Regions from separate parts of the Methylocystis sp. WRRC1 genome, predicted to be linked through region 2. Evidence: predicted binding sites of a transcription regulator. Region 2 holds the regulator's gene; the other holds the start of a gene.

What was found. Region 2 encodes HrcA, which represses chaperone genes, less so after heat shock. Its sites were predicted from a motif close to GTTAGCACTCNCNNNNNGNGAGTGCTAAC; they were not measured.
Positions count from the first base shown of each region.
Region 1: the regulator HrcA is predicted to act here: its motif matches at 2,692-2,720, upstream of groES (co-chaperone GroES).

Region 1 is NZ_JAJFZJ010000001.1:1,962,020-1,968,718, reverse strand. It holds gene LG047_RS09475 (right-handed parallel beta-helix repeat-containing protein) at 1-488, opposite strand, end outside; gene groL (chaperonin GroEL) at 649-2,289, opposite strand; gene groES (co-chaperone GroES) at 2,337-2,624, opposite strand; gene LG047_RS09460 (serine protease) at 2,904-4,070, opposite strand; gene lspA (signal peptidase II) at 4,241-4,753, shown strand; gene LG047_RS09450 (hypothetical protein) at 4,919-5,629, shown strand; gene LG047_RS09445 (pitrilysin family protein) at 5,698-6,699, shown strand, end outside.
Region 2 is NZ_JAJFZJ010000001.1:2,993,215-2,999,913, reverse strand. It holds gene LG047_RS14555 (primosomal protein N') at 1-1,890, shown strand, start outside; gene LG047_RS14550 (YARHG domain-containing protein) at 2,133-2,429, shown strand; gene LG047_RS14545 (hypothetical protein) at 2,471-2,818, shown strand; gene hrcA (heat-inducible transcriptional repressor HrcA) at 2,890-3,975, opposite strand; gene LG047_RS14535 (outer membrane protein) at 4,092-4,871, opposite strand; gene LG047_RS14530 (glycosyltransferase) at 5,045-6,301, opposite strand; gene LG047_RS14525 (glycosyltransferase) at 6,370-6,699, opposite strand, start outside.

The DNA.
Region 1 (6,699 bases), 1.0 Mb from region 2:
GAGAAACGGCTGTTGGCGCCAGCGAGCGTGACGCCGTTGCTCGTGAAGTTGCGTATGGCGGAGTCTGCGATCTCGAGTCGGGCGCCGGAGCGGAACACGACGCCATTGAGGCCGACGCCGCCGCCCTCTATGGTGAGGCCTCGCAGCCGCACGACATCGGCGGCGCCGGCAAAGACCTGCACCCCGTTCTTGCCCGCGCCCGTCGGCTGCACGAGGGCGACGCCCGTTCCCGCATAGACGACATCGACCGATTTGGTGATGGTGAGCGCGCCATATTCGCCGCTTTCCATCACGTCGAGCTGGCCGCCCGGCGCGACGAGATTTTGCGCATATTGCAGCGTGCGGCAGGGGCACGCGACGCTTCCGCAGCCGGCGGCGTCGACGCCGCGCGCAGACACCGCAACGAGATTTGATGCCGCGTGAACCGGCCCCGCAAGACCGGGTGTCAGCAGAAGACTCGCGACAAAAACGGGAAAACGCCGCCGCATGATGATCCGCTCCACAAATTCAATGTTTCAATGGGGCCGCGTTTTCGCGGCGAATGAAAACTAGAGCTGTACAATTACCAGTGAATGAATCGCATGAAACGAAGAAAGCCCCGGGTCTCCCCGGGGCTTTCCGTGCTGAACAGTTGCTGAAGCGGTGGACTTAGAAGTCCATGCCGCCCATGCCGCCCATGCCGCCGGCCGGCATCGCGGGGGCTTCCTTCTTCGGCGCCTCGGTGATCGTCGCCTCGGTGGTGATGATCAGCCCGGCGATCGAAGCGGCGTCCTGCAGCGCGGTGCGCACGACCTTGGTCGGGTCGATGATGCCGAGCTTCATCAGGTCGCCGAACTCGCCCTTCTGGGCGTCGAAGCCATAGCCATATTCGGTGGCCTCGAGCAGCTTGCCGACCACGACCGCGCCGTCGCCGCCGGCGTTGTCGACGATCTGGCGCGCCGGAGCCTGGATGGCCTTGCGCACGATGTCGACGCCCGTCTTCTGGTCGCCGTTGGCGGTCTTGACGCCGTCGAGCGCCTTGATGGCGCGCAGCAGCGCAACGCCGCCGCCGGGCGACACGCCTTCTTCAACGGCCGCGCGGGTCGCGTTGAGGGCGTCGTCGACGCGGTCCTTCTTCTCCTTGACTTCAACTTCCGTCGCGCCGCCGACGCGGATCACCGCAACGCCGCCCGCGAGCTTGGCGAGACGCTCCTGGAGCTTCTCACGGTCGTAGTCGGAGGTGGTCTCCTCGATCTGCGACTTGATCTGGGCAATGCGGGCCTCGATGTCCTTCTTGTCGCCGGCGCCGTCGATGATCGTGGTGTTCTCCTTCTCGATGCGAACGCGCTTGGCGCGGCCGAGCATGGGGAGCGTCACGTTTTCGAGCTTGATGCCCAGATCCTCGGCGATCATCTGGCCGCCCGTTAGGATGGCGATGTCTTCGAGCATGGCCTTGCGGCGATCGCCGAAGCCCGGCGCCTTCACGGCGGCGATCTTGAGGCCGCCACGCAGCTTGTTGACGACGAGCGTGGCGAGCGCCTCGCCCTCGATGTCCTCGGCGACGATGACGAGCGGCTTGCCGGTCTGGACGACCGCCTCGAGGATCGGCAGCAGCGGCTGCAGCGTCGACAGCTTCTTCTCGTGGATGAGAAGATAGGCGTCGTCGAGCTCGGCGATCATCTTCTCGGCGTTGGTGATGAAGTAGGGGGACAGATAGCCGCGGTCGAACTGCATGCCCTCGACGATGTCGGTCTCGGTCTCGAGGCTCTTGGCCTCCTCGACCGTGATGACGCCCTCATTGCCGACCTTCTGCATCGCCTTGGCGATTTCCTCGCCGATGAAGCGGTCGCCATTGGCCGAGATGGTGCCGACCTGGGCGATCTCGTCGTTGGAGGTGACCTTCTTGGAGTGGGCCTTGAGGTCGGCGACGATGGCCTCGACGGCGAGATCGACGCCACGCTTCAGATCCATCGGGTTGAGGCCGGCGGCCACGGCCTTGGCGCCTTCCTTGGCGATCGAGGCGGCGAGCACGGTCGCAGTGGTGGTGCCGTCGCCGGCAATGTCATTCTGCTTGGAGGCGACTTCACGGACGAGCTGGGCGCCGAGGTTCTCGAACTTGTCGGAAAGCTCGATCTCCTTGGCGACGGTCACGCCGTCCTTGGTGATGCGGGGCGCGCCGAAGGACTTCTCGATCACGACATTGCGGCCCTTCGGACCGAGCGTGACCTTGACGGCGTTGGCGAGGACTTCGACGCCGCGCAGAATGCGGTCGCGCGCGTCGGTGGAGAAACGGACGTCTTTGGCAGCCATTTAGAAACTCCTGGAGATGATTTGAAAGCGGGAAGGGCGGGGTCGGGTCAGTCGACGATGCCCAGGATGTCGCTTTCCTTCATGATGAGCAGGTCTTCGCCGTCGATCTTGACCTCGGTGCCGGACCATTTGCCGAACAGCACGCGATCGCCGGCCTTCACATCGAGCGGAACCAGCTTGCCGCTCTCGTCGCGGGCGCCGGGGCCCACGGAAATCACTTTGCCTTCCTGCGGCTTTTCCTTGGCGGTGTCGGGGATGATGATGCCGCCCTTGGTCTTTTCCTCGCCTTCGAGACGCTTGACCACGACCCGGTCGTGCAGGGGACGAAACGCCATTGCCAATTCTTCCTTTTCTGCGCTTCGAGCGGCCTCGGCCGCCCGTCGCAAGAGATAAGCGAAAGCTGTTGGCACTCTCTAAAGACGAGTGCCAACAGCGGGCTGGACATATTCCGCCGCCAACGCAAAGTCAAGATTGGACAGGAGGGAAGATCGCCTTTTGCCGCGATTTCGTCGCCGCGGCGACCGCAGATCGAGAGAGGGAAACCATAAAAAAAGTCGCCCCCGTCCGGATGTCTCCGGACGGGGGCGATTTACAAAGTCAGGTGAGGCGAAAACTCAGCAGTTTCCAGCCCGATGTGCGCAGGCCTTGTTCAGAAGGTCGATGAAGCTCGACGTTCCGCTCGACATCAGGATCGAACCACCCAGGTATTTCGGCTCGGTGGCGACCGGGCCGTAGGAGGAGACCGACTTCAGCCAGTTCCTCGCCGTTCCGGCGGGAGAGCCGGCTCCAGCGACGCCGAAATCCTGAATCCAGGGGCCGCCGCTCGTGCCGCCGCGCTGCGCGGAACCGTAGGTGACCGTGTTGCTTCCGCCATTGGCGAAGCTTTCGGCGGTCGTGTTCTGCATCTTCGCGCAATTGTCCAGATTGCAGGGATAGCCGATGATCGTCAGATGGTTCGGCGACAGGCCGCCCGTCGAATAGCCGAGATAGCCGGTGAACGCCGAAATCTTCTGGCCCGCGGTGTTGTCGCGCATTTCCATCATGGCGACGTCCTGCTGATTGGGCACCGACCCGTTGCCAGCCGACCAGAAGCCGGAGACGATCACCCAAGCCGGGGTCCAGGTGCCTTTCGGCGCCGCGCCGTTGTTATAGGCGGGGACGAACACCCAGTTGCTATAGAAATATTTGTTGGTGCTCGGATCGTCGCTCGTCGGCCCCGCGTGATAGACGCAGTGGCCCGCCGTCACGAGAACGCGCGGCCGCAGCACCGACGCCGAACAGACCGAGTCACGCCCGGTCCGCGGGTTGCGGAACGCGAGGCGACCCGTCGTGACATAGGGGTAGGTCGTCGTGGCGGCGTCCGGGAACACCCGGCTCGTCGTGAAATGCGCGCCATAGGAGCTCGTGTTGCGGCTGGTCCCAGCGTCATCCGGCGCGGCGCCCGTCAAAGGCATCGGCGGATGCAGCCGGCGCGCGATGGCGCTGGAGTCCTCGGTCGTCGGAGGCGCTCCCGCGCCCGTCTGCGACGGACCCGCGGCGGCGGCGGTCGAGTCGATCGGCTGCAGCCGGTGTCCCGGCGCGGGGACGAGTTCGATCGGCTTTGCGTTCCTGATGCGGTCCGCGGTCCAGTAGTTTTCCGTCGACCTGGCGTCCCCGCCCGGCGCCGTCAGCGGCGGCGCGGCCTGCGCAAAGGCGCCCGACGCCAGAAGCGTCGTCGCAAATACAGCGGCGGAAGCCTGAAACAGCCGGGATCCGACGCCCGGCGTCTTAAAAAATGACATTTTGCCCCTCCCAGTTCGAACACATAACCCCACAGGGAGGTTTACATATAGCAAAGGCGACGTTTGCGCAAATCGAAACGGGGGGCGGACGCCTGGTTGCCCCTCGGGCCGAGCCGGCCTAGTAAGCGGGCTGCGGCTTTTCCGCCGCTCCGCTTCTGAGGACGTCCCGCTTGTCCCCCCGACCGACCCCTCGCGCCCTCGGCCTCGCCGCCGCGCTCGCCGCGCTCGCGCTCGACCAGGCGCACAAGTATTGGATGCTGAACGTCTTCGACATTGCGGAGCGTGGACCGATCAATGTCGCGCCCTTTCTCGATGTGCTGCTGTCCTGGAATTACGGCGTCTCCTATTCGCTGTTTCCCGCGCATGAGGACTCAGCCAGGGCGGCGCTCCTCGCGGCGCAGGGCGTCATCGTCGCCGGACTGGCCTTCTGGCTCACGAGGGTCCGGGACCGGCTCACGGCCCTGGCCCTCGGCCTCGTCATCGGCGGCGCGCTCGGCAACGCGACGGACCGGATCACGCGCGGGGCGGTCGCGGATTTTTTCTATCTCCACACGACCCTGCCCGTCGGCCCGCTGGCCAATTACGTTTTCAACGTCGCCGACGTTTTCATCACGGCGGGAGTGGCGCTTCTCCTTTACGAGAGCCTTTTCGCCCCGCCGGAGTCGCCGGCCGAGGGGCCTTGATGCGGCCGCGATTCGCGCGCCGGCCGCTTTTGGCTTAAGGAAAAGCGCGCCCCGCCACTAAATCGCCAACAAGTCGCGCACATGTTGCGGCTTTCGGGGTCAAGCAGAGGTCTCGGCGTCGCGTCTCGCGGTCGCCGTCCTTTTGGGCACCAGGGAGATCCTTCGATGAAGCTCGCACGGTCGCGGCGTCGCGCCATCTGCGCTTTCGCCGGTCTTGCGGCGGCCTACGCCGCGCCGGCTCTGGCCTATGACGACAAATCCACGATCACCTCTGTGATGGACCTTGTCGGCGTGTCCACCGAGACGGACGCCAGGTCGATCGACTACAGCGAGCGCCCGAAGCTCGTGCTGCCGCCGAGCCGCAGCGCCGACGTTCTTCCCGCCCCGCGCGAGAGCGTCGACCGCCCCGACGGCTGGCCGAGCAACGCCCCGGGAACGCAGCGCAAGAGCGATCGCTTCGGCCGCGTGGCCGGCGCTCCGCCGGACCCCAAGAAACCCGGCCTTCTCGAGCGCGTGCGCGGACCCGCGCCGACTGCCGCGCCCGGGACCGACGACGAGCCCGGCCTCCTCCAGCGCGTGATGAGCGCTCGCGCCCGCAACGCCGCCAATGAGCCGGACGAGCCCGCCCGCCGCCAGCTCACCGAGCCGCCGGACGGCTATCGCCACCCGACGCAGGCGCTGGGCTCGGTCCGCGACACGGACGCCAAGAAGACCAGCTGGTGGAATCCGCTGAGCTATATGGGCGGCGGCGGGAACGACAACGATCCCGTCGCGCAGCCCGGCAGCGTCACTCCCGCGCAGCAGGCGAGCAGCGGCGGCGGCGGCGGACTGTCGAGCCTGATGCCGAGCTTTCTGAGAGGTTCTGACAAGAACTGATTTTCGGCCTATATAGGAGGCCAATGTCTCCTGATTTGCGTGGCCCTGCGCCGCGGGAAAGGCCGTTCATGTCATCGCAGCCGTCGGCGACCGCCCCCTCTCTTACCCCGGGCGCGGCCGCCGCCTCGTCCGCCGGCGCCGCCGCCGTCTCCCATTTCAGGCTCGACAACGGACTCGAGGTGGTCGTCATCCCCGACAACCGCACGCCCGTCGTCACCCATATGATCTGGTATCGCAACGGCTCCGCCGACGATCCGATCGGCAAGTCCGGCATCGCGCATTTCCTCGAACATCTGATGTTCAAGGGCACGAAGGCGCATCCGCAGGGCGAGTTCTCCAACCTCGTCGCCGAACTCGGCGGTCAGGAGAACGCCTTCACCAGCTACGACTACACGGCCTATTTCCAGCGCATCGGCAAGGAGCACCTCGCGACGCTGATGGATTTCGAGGCTGACCGCATGCGCAATCTCGTCCTCACCGACGAGGTGGTTTTTCCCGAGCGCGACGTGGTGCTCGAGGAACGGCGCATGCGCACCGACAACGACCCCTCCGCCCAGCTCGACGAGGCGGTGCAGGCGGCGCTTTTCGCGCATCATCCCTATGGCACGCCGATCATCGGCTGGAACCACGAGATCGAGAGCCTCGGCCGCGAGGACGCGCTGAATTATTACAGCCGCTTCTACACGCCGGAGAACGCAATTCTCATCGTCGCCGGCGACGTCGAGGCGGCGGAGGTCGAGCGGCTCGCGAAGGAGAGCTACGGCCGGATTCCCGCGCGCGCCGAGCCGCCGCGCCGCACCCGCACGCAGGAGCCGCCGCACCGCGCCCACCGGCTCGTGACGCTCTCCGACGAGAAGGTCGAGCAGCCCGCGCATGAGCGCGTCTTCCTCGTGCCTTCCTACAAGACCGCCCGGCCCGGCGAGGCCGAGGCGCTGGAGACGCTCGCCTATATGCTCGGCGGCGGACCGACGAGCGCGCTCTACGAGACGCTGGTCGTCGAGAAGAAGATCGCGGTCGGCGCCGGCGCCTATTATCTCGGCTCGGCGGTCGACGACACGCGGCTCTGGGTC
Region 2 (6,699 bases):
CGCACGCTCTATCGCGCAACCGGCGCAACGCCCGAGCGTCTCACGCCCACGCGCGGGCGCGTGCTGGCCGCGGCGGAAGGCGGCATGGCCTTCACGAAAAAGGCGCTGGCCGACGCCGCCGCCTGTTCCCCGGGCGTCATCGACGCCCTGGTCGACGACGGCGCGCTGGAGACGATCGCCGCGCCGCCCGACCCGATTGCGCGCCCGCTCGATCCCGATCATGGCGCGCCGCTGCTGGAGCCCGCGCAACTCGCGGCCGCACAGGCGCTGACCGCGGCGGTGCGGGCGCATGCATACAAGCCGTTCCTTCTCGAAGGCGTCACCGGCGCCGGCAAGACGGAAGTCTATTTCGAAGCCATCGCCGCCGCGCTGAAGGAAGGCGGACAGGCGCTGGTGATGATGCCGGAGATTGCGCTCACCGCGCAGTTTCTCGAACGCTTCGCGACGCGTTTCGGCGAGAAGCCGGCGGAGTGGCATTCGGGCGTCTCCCCGCGCAAGCGGGCGCGCATCTGGCGCGCGGCGGCGACAGGCGAACTCAGCGTCGTCGCCGGCGCGCGCTCGGCGCTGTTTCTTCCGTTTCGCGACCTGCGCCTCATCGTCGTCGATGAGGAGCACGAAGGCGCCTACAAGCAGGACGACGGCGTTTCCTACCACGCGCGCGACATGGCCGTGGTGCGCGCGCGCATGGAGGACGCGACCATCGCGCTCGCCTCCGCGACGCCGTCGATCGAAACGCGGGTAAACGCCCAACGCGGCCGCTACGGACATCTGAAACTCGACGCGCGCGCCGGGTCGCGGCCGATGCCGCTGCTCGAATCCATCGACATGCGCGTCGAAGGGCCGCCGCGCGGACGCTGGATCGCGCCTCGTCTGGCCCTCGCCGTCGGAGAAACAATCTCGCGCGGCGAACAGGCGCTGCTGTTTCTCAATCGTCGCGGCTATGCGCCGCTCACTCTATGCCGCGTTTGCGGCCATCGTTTCCGCTGCGAGAACTGCGACGCGTGGCTCGTCGAACATCGCTTCCGCCGCGCGCTGGTCTGCCATCATTGCGGACATGTCGAACGCCGCCCCGACGTCTGCCCCGAATGCGAGGCCGAAGATTCGCTCGCCGCCTGCGGACCCGGCGTCGAGCGTCTCGCGGAAGAGGCGGCGACGCTGTTTCCCGACGCGCGCATTCTCGTTCTGTCGTCCGATTTCCCCGGCGGGGCGGAGCGCCTCAGGCGCGAGCTCGAGGAAATCGCAAAAGGCGCCTTCGACATCGTCATCGGCACGCAACTCGTCGCAAAGGGGCATAATTTCCCGCATCTCACGCTCGTCGGCGTGGTCGACGCCGATCTGGGCCTCGGCAGCGGCGATCCGCGCGCGGCCGAGCGCACCTTTCAATTGCTCAATCAGGTTACCGGACGCGCGGGGCGCGGCGACAAGCCCGGCCGCGCGCTGATCCAGACCTTTCAACCAGACCATCCCGTCATCGCGGCGCTGCTCTCCGGCGACGCCGAAAAATTCTACGCACAGGAAATCGCGCTTCGCGAGCGAGCGGGGCTGCCGCCTTTCGGCCGTCTGGCCGCGCTCATCGTCTCCGCCAGGGACGCCGCCGCCGCCGAGGCGCACGCCCGCGCAATTACGCGCGCCGCGCATGATCTGCCGCCCTCGCCGCGCTACCGCGTCGCGGCGCTCGGCGGACTGCCGGAGGCGGACGAAATCATGCTTCTCGGCCCGGCCGAAGCGCCGATCGCGCTCATTCGCGGCCGTTATCGTTATCGCCTGCTCGTGAAGGCGCCGCGCAGCGCCGATGTGCAGAGCTTCCTGCGGGACCTCATCGGCGCAAGCCCGAAGGAACGCGGCGGCGTGCGCGTGCAGATCGACGTCGATCCGCAGAATTTCATGTGATCGAGGCGCGAAATAATACGGGTCGTGGCGAGGGCGCCACGGCGATTGGATTGCAACGCGACTTTTCACCGCATTCATGTCGGCCGCGAGCGTAGCCATGTCATGTGACGGCGGGAATGTGCGTCCCCGGGACCGCGCAGGAGGAGGCGGCAGCGTCAACACTACAGAAAGTGCCCTGGCTCGGACCGTTGACGTTCGCAATTTCCGACACAGTTACAAGGCGCTATCAGGGAGAATTGAAAATGGCTTATCGGGCGTCAAACTTCATACACGGCGCGATTGCGGCCGTTGTCATGGGCGGCAGCCTGTTTGCGGCGCCGCCGCCGGCGCGAGCGCAGCATCCATCGGACATGTCCTGCGACGAATTGTGGTACGAGCGAAACAAGATCTACGCGCGTAACGGATATTGTTTCAAAACGGCCCGCGCCAGGGCCGAATTCGGCCCCGGATGCTTCCCCCCCTACGGCGATTTGCGCGGCTGGGAGAGAAGGCGCGTAAACGAAATTCAGATGTGGGAGAGCCGCAACGGCTGCAATTGATTGCCCAATTTAGGTGAAACCTCATCCACAAGGGACATGACATGGTTAAGCATGTGAATTTACTCGTTGCCGCCGCTGTGGCGGTCGGCGCCCTGTCCATGACCGCGACGAACGCCTCGGCCATGCCGGCGGCGCCGAAAGACGCTGTCGCGCAATCAGGCGAAGCCGCGGGTCTCGAACAGGCGCATGCGGTGTGGGTCTGTCGTTACGGCCGTTGCTTCTGGACGCATGGTGGTCACCATCACGGCGGCCATGGATGGGGCGGACACGGACACTGGGGCGGTCATCACGGCTGGGGCTGGGGCGGCCACCACGGCGGTCACTGGGGCCATCATGGTCATCATGGACATCATCACCATGGCCACCACCACGGCGGCCACCGCCGGTGATCATCCGGTTGAGACGCTGAAACAGGCGAGCATGACGCGGGCGGGGGCTGACGGTCTCCGCCCGTTTCTTTTCACCCGCCGCCGACGACGCGCGCAACGACTTTCGCGGTATAGTCCACCATCGGCACGATGCGCGCGTAATTCAGCCGCGTAGGGCCGATCACTCCGAGGGCGCCGATGATGCGCCGCTCGCTGTCGCGCAGGGGCGCGGCGATCAGCGAGGAGCCGGAGAGCGAGAACAGCTTGTTCTCCGAGCCGATGAAGATGCGGACGCCCTCGCCCTCTTCCGCGCGTTCGAGCAAATCGATCACGCCGGTCTTGGTTTCTAGATCGGCGAAAAGCAGCCGCACGCGCTCGAGGTCGGCGGCGGCGGTCAGATCCTCGAGGAGATGCGCCTGTCCGCGCACGATGAGCTGACGGGCGCCGCTCGATGCGCCCGCCCAACTCGCCATCCCTTCCTCCACGAGACGCGCGGTCAATTCGTCGAGCTCCATCTGCGCGGCCCGGCGCGACGCCTCTATGCCTTCGCGCGCTTCCGCCAATGTGCGGCCGGTGATGCGCGCATTCAGATAATTCGCCGCCTCGGTGAGCGCCGACGCCGGCAGATCGCGCGCGACGGGAATGACGCGGTTCTCGACCGTGCCGTCGTCGGCGACGAGGATCGCCAGCGCGCGTTCGGGCTCGAGCCGCACGAAGTCGATCTGCTTCAGGCGGACATTTTCCTTCGTCGCGACGACGACGCCCGCGACGCGCGTCAGGCCTGAGAGCAGGCTGGTCGCCTCCGACAGCACGCCCTGGAAATCATGCCCCTTCGAGGCGGCCTCGACCTCGGCGGCGATGCGGGCGCGCTCCGAGTCGTCGAGATCGCCGACCTGCAGCATGGAGTCGACGAAGAAGCGCAGGCCGAGTTCGGTCGGCAGGCGTCCCGCGCTCGTATGCGGCGCGTAGATGAGGCCAAGCTCTTCGAGATCCTGCATCACATTGCGCACGGACGCAGGCGACAGAGTCATCGGCAGAAGACGCGACAATTGCCGCGAGCCGACAGGCTCCCCGGAGGCGAGATAGCTGTCGACGATCTGGCGGAAAATCTCTCGGGACCGATCGGTGAGCTGAGCGAGACCCGAGGCCGGCGAAATTATCGGTGTTGTGCGGATCATGACATAAGACAATATCGCATCCCGCCGCGCCGTCGAGGCCGCGCCGCGAAACAAAAAAGCCCGGCCAAACCGGCCGGGCTCGAACGACGCGCGAGGCGTCGGTTGCTTTGCGTCGATCAGAGGCCGAGGCCATCCCATCCGAGCAGCGCGCCAATGCTCTTCACATTGTAGTTCAGGCCGACGCGGGCGAGATGCGTGTCGAAGCCGCGGCCGTCGAAGGTGCGGAAACCGTTCGGGAAAGCGAGGCCGGTGCCGCTCGGGCCCTTCATGCTCGTGTAGAGATATTCGGCCTTGATCGAGAACTTGTCCCAGAAGGCGTATTCGAGACCCGCGCCGACCGTCCAGCCGGCCTGCCAGGTCGAGGCGTTGGTCGGGAACAGGAAGCCGCCGATGGAATCCGTGCCGGAAGCCTTCACCCGGCCATAGGCGAGACCGCCGGTGACGTAAGGCAGGATGCGGCCGAAGGCGTAGCCGAAGCGGAGCCGCTCGGCGCCGAACCACTCGAGGCGATTGCTCACGCCGCCGAACCAGGAGTTGGTGTTGTTGCTGCGCACGTCGGCGTAGCTGAACTCCGACTCGTAGCCCAGAACGAAATTGTTGGAGAACTGCCACGTGTAGCCGCTCTCGTAACCGACGAGATAGCCGCTCGTGCCCCGCGAGGTGTTGACGTTCCATACGGCGGGAACGGCACCGAAGTCCCATATCCAGGAGCTGGTGCTGGACGAGCCGCCGCCATAGCCGCCGACGACGCCGATGTGCCAACCTTCCCAGCTGAAGACCGGCGGCGGGGGAATGTATTCCGGCGGGGCCTTTCGGCTGGGGAGATCCGCGGCGGAGGCGGCGCCGATCATGAGGACCGACGCCAATGCGCCGACAACGGTAGCCTTGAAAGTCATTTTACCCGTCTCCAATGCAAGGCCGCCGGGGACCCCGCGCAGCACGTCGATATCCAAGGTAACACCACTGAATTGATGAAGAAATTCTAACAACCGCCGGCCGCGTGATTTTCGCGCCGGCGTTGCGATTGCGCCACACTTTCTTCAAGGCCGTGTTTTCACAGCGTAAAAAGTCACGATCCGCGCGCAAGAAGCGGAGCCGTGAGCGTGGCGAGATTGCGCTCGTAGGCGGAGGATGAAAAGCGCGCGTCGTAGTAGGCGCGCGTCGCGCTCGCCCTCCGCGCCGATTCGTCCGCGGCCGGCGCCCGCGCAGCCTCGACGAGCGCGCGCGCGAAATCCTCTGCCGTATCCGCCAGGCTTACGCCGGGCAGCGAGAGCGCTTCCGCGTCCATGCCGCGCAGCGCCTGCGGCGTCGCGATCAAAGGGACGCCGCTGGACATGGCCTCGACCGTCTTGATCGAAAGGCCCGTGCCGCTGATCGTCGGCAAGAGCGCCAGACGGGCCGTCGCATAGACGGCGCCGGGATCGTCCACCCGGCCGAGAAACCAGCGCTTGTAGGAAGCATATTCCTCGGGGGCGCGGGCCCGCACGCCGGCGTCGACATTGCCGGCGATCTTCACCGTCACGCCCGCCGCTTTCGGCGCGACCTCGCGCAGGAACCAGATCACGCTTTCGACATTTGCCGTGTTGTTGCTCGCGACAAGCACGATGTCCTCGCCGCCGGGGCCGGTCGGGGCGGGCGGCGTCGCGGGATAGAGCAGCGAATGGCGCTTCTCCGGCAACATGGCGCGAAAGGCGTCGGATTCCTGCGCATTGAGATGCAACAAAAGATCGGCGCCGCGCATCGCCTCCAGCTCCTGCGCCAGCATCGCCTCATAGGTGACGCGCGGCGGGAGCCAGGGCATGCGCTCGTTGATCAGCGCGAACTGGCGGGCCTGCAGATCGTGGGTGTCGAGCATGATCGGCGCGCGACCGCGCGAGAGGCGGCGCGCGACCGGCATCAGGAAGAAATGGTTGCAGTGGACGAGGTCATATTCCGCCGCCTCGACCTCCGGCGAGAGGACGGCCCGTTCCGCCATGCCTAGGCGTATGACGGCCTGATCGCCATGGATATAGGGCCACAACACGCGCGTTAGGAACCGCGGATCGAGCATGGCGAGAAAGGATGCGCCGCCATAGAAGCGCGCGCCGGCGTCGAGCTCCGGCGTCGAATCGCTGAAGGATTTCCAGATCCACGCGCGCCCCGGAACGAAACCGGGATCGGAGCTGATGGCGACGGGGAACACCTCCGCGCCCAGCGCGCGATAGGCGGCGATCTGGCCCAGCACGACGCGATAGGTGCCGCAGGAGTGCCACGCCGGATGCGTCAGCGCGACACGGCGGCCGGCCAGCGGGCGGGAATCCGTTTCAACTTTGTAATTGTCCATCATCCCGCCGCGAGTAGAGTGTTTGTCAACGGCGCGACCTTAGCACTGCCTGTCCGCCTCAAGAAGGATCGTTACTGAAGGAGCGGCTCCACCGCCGCCGCCAGCGTGCGCGCGTAAGCCTGCGGGCTGAAGGAAGATTCATACAGACGCCGCGTGTCGCTCTCCAGAGGCGGCGTCTCGCCCCTGTCGGCCCGCTCCTGCGCCTCGCGCCAATGTCGCGCGAATTGCGCGGCGTCGTCGGCGAGAGCGACATTGCCCAGCGCATGCGGATCGACCTTCATGCCGCGAAACGCCAGCGGCGTCGCGACGAGAGGGGCGCCGCAGCAGAGCGCCTCGACCGCCTTGATCGACAGGCCGTGACCTTCGATCGTGGGCAGCAGGACGGCGCCGGCGTTGGCGTA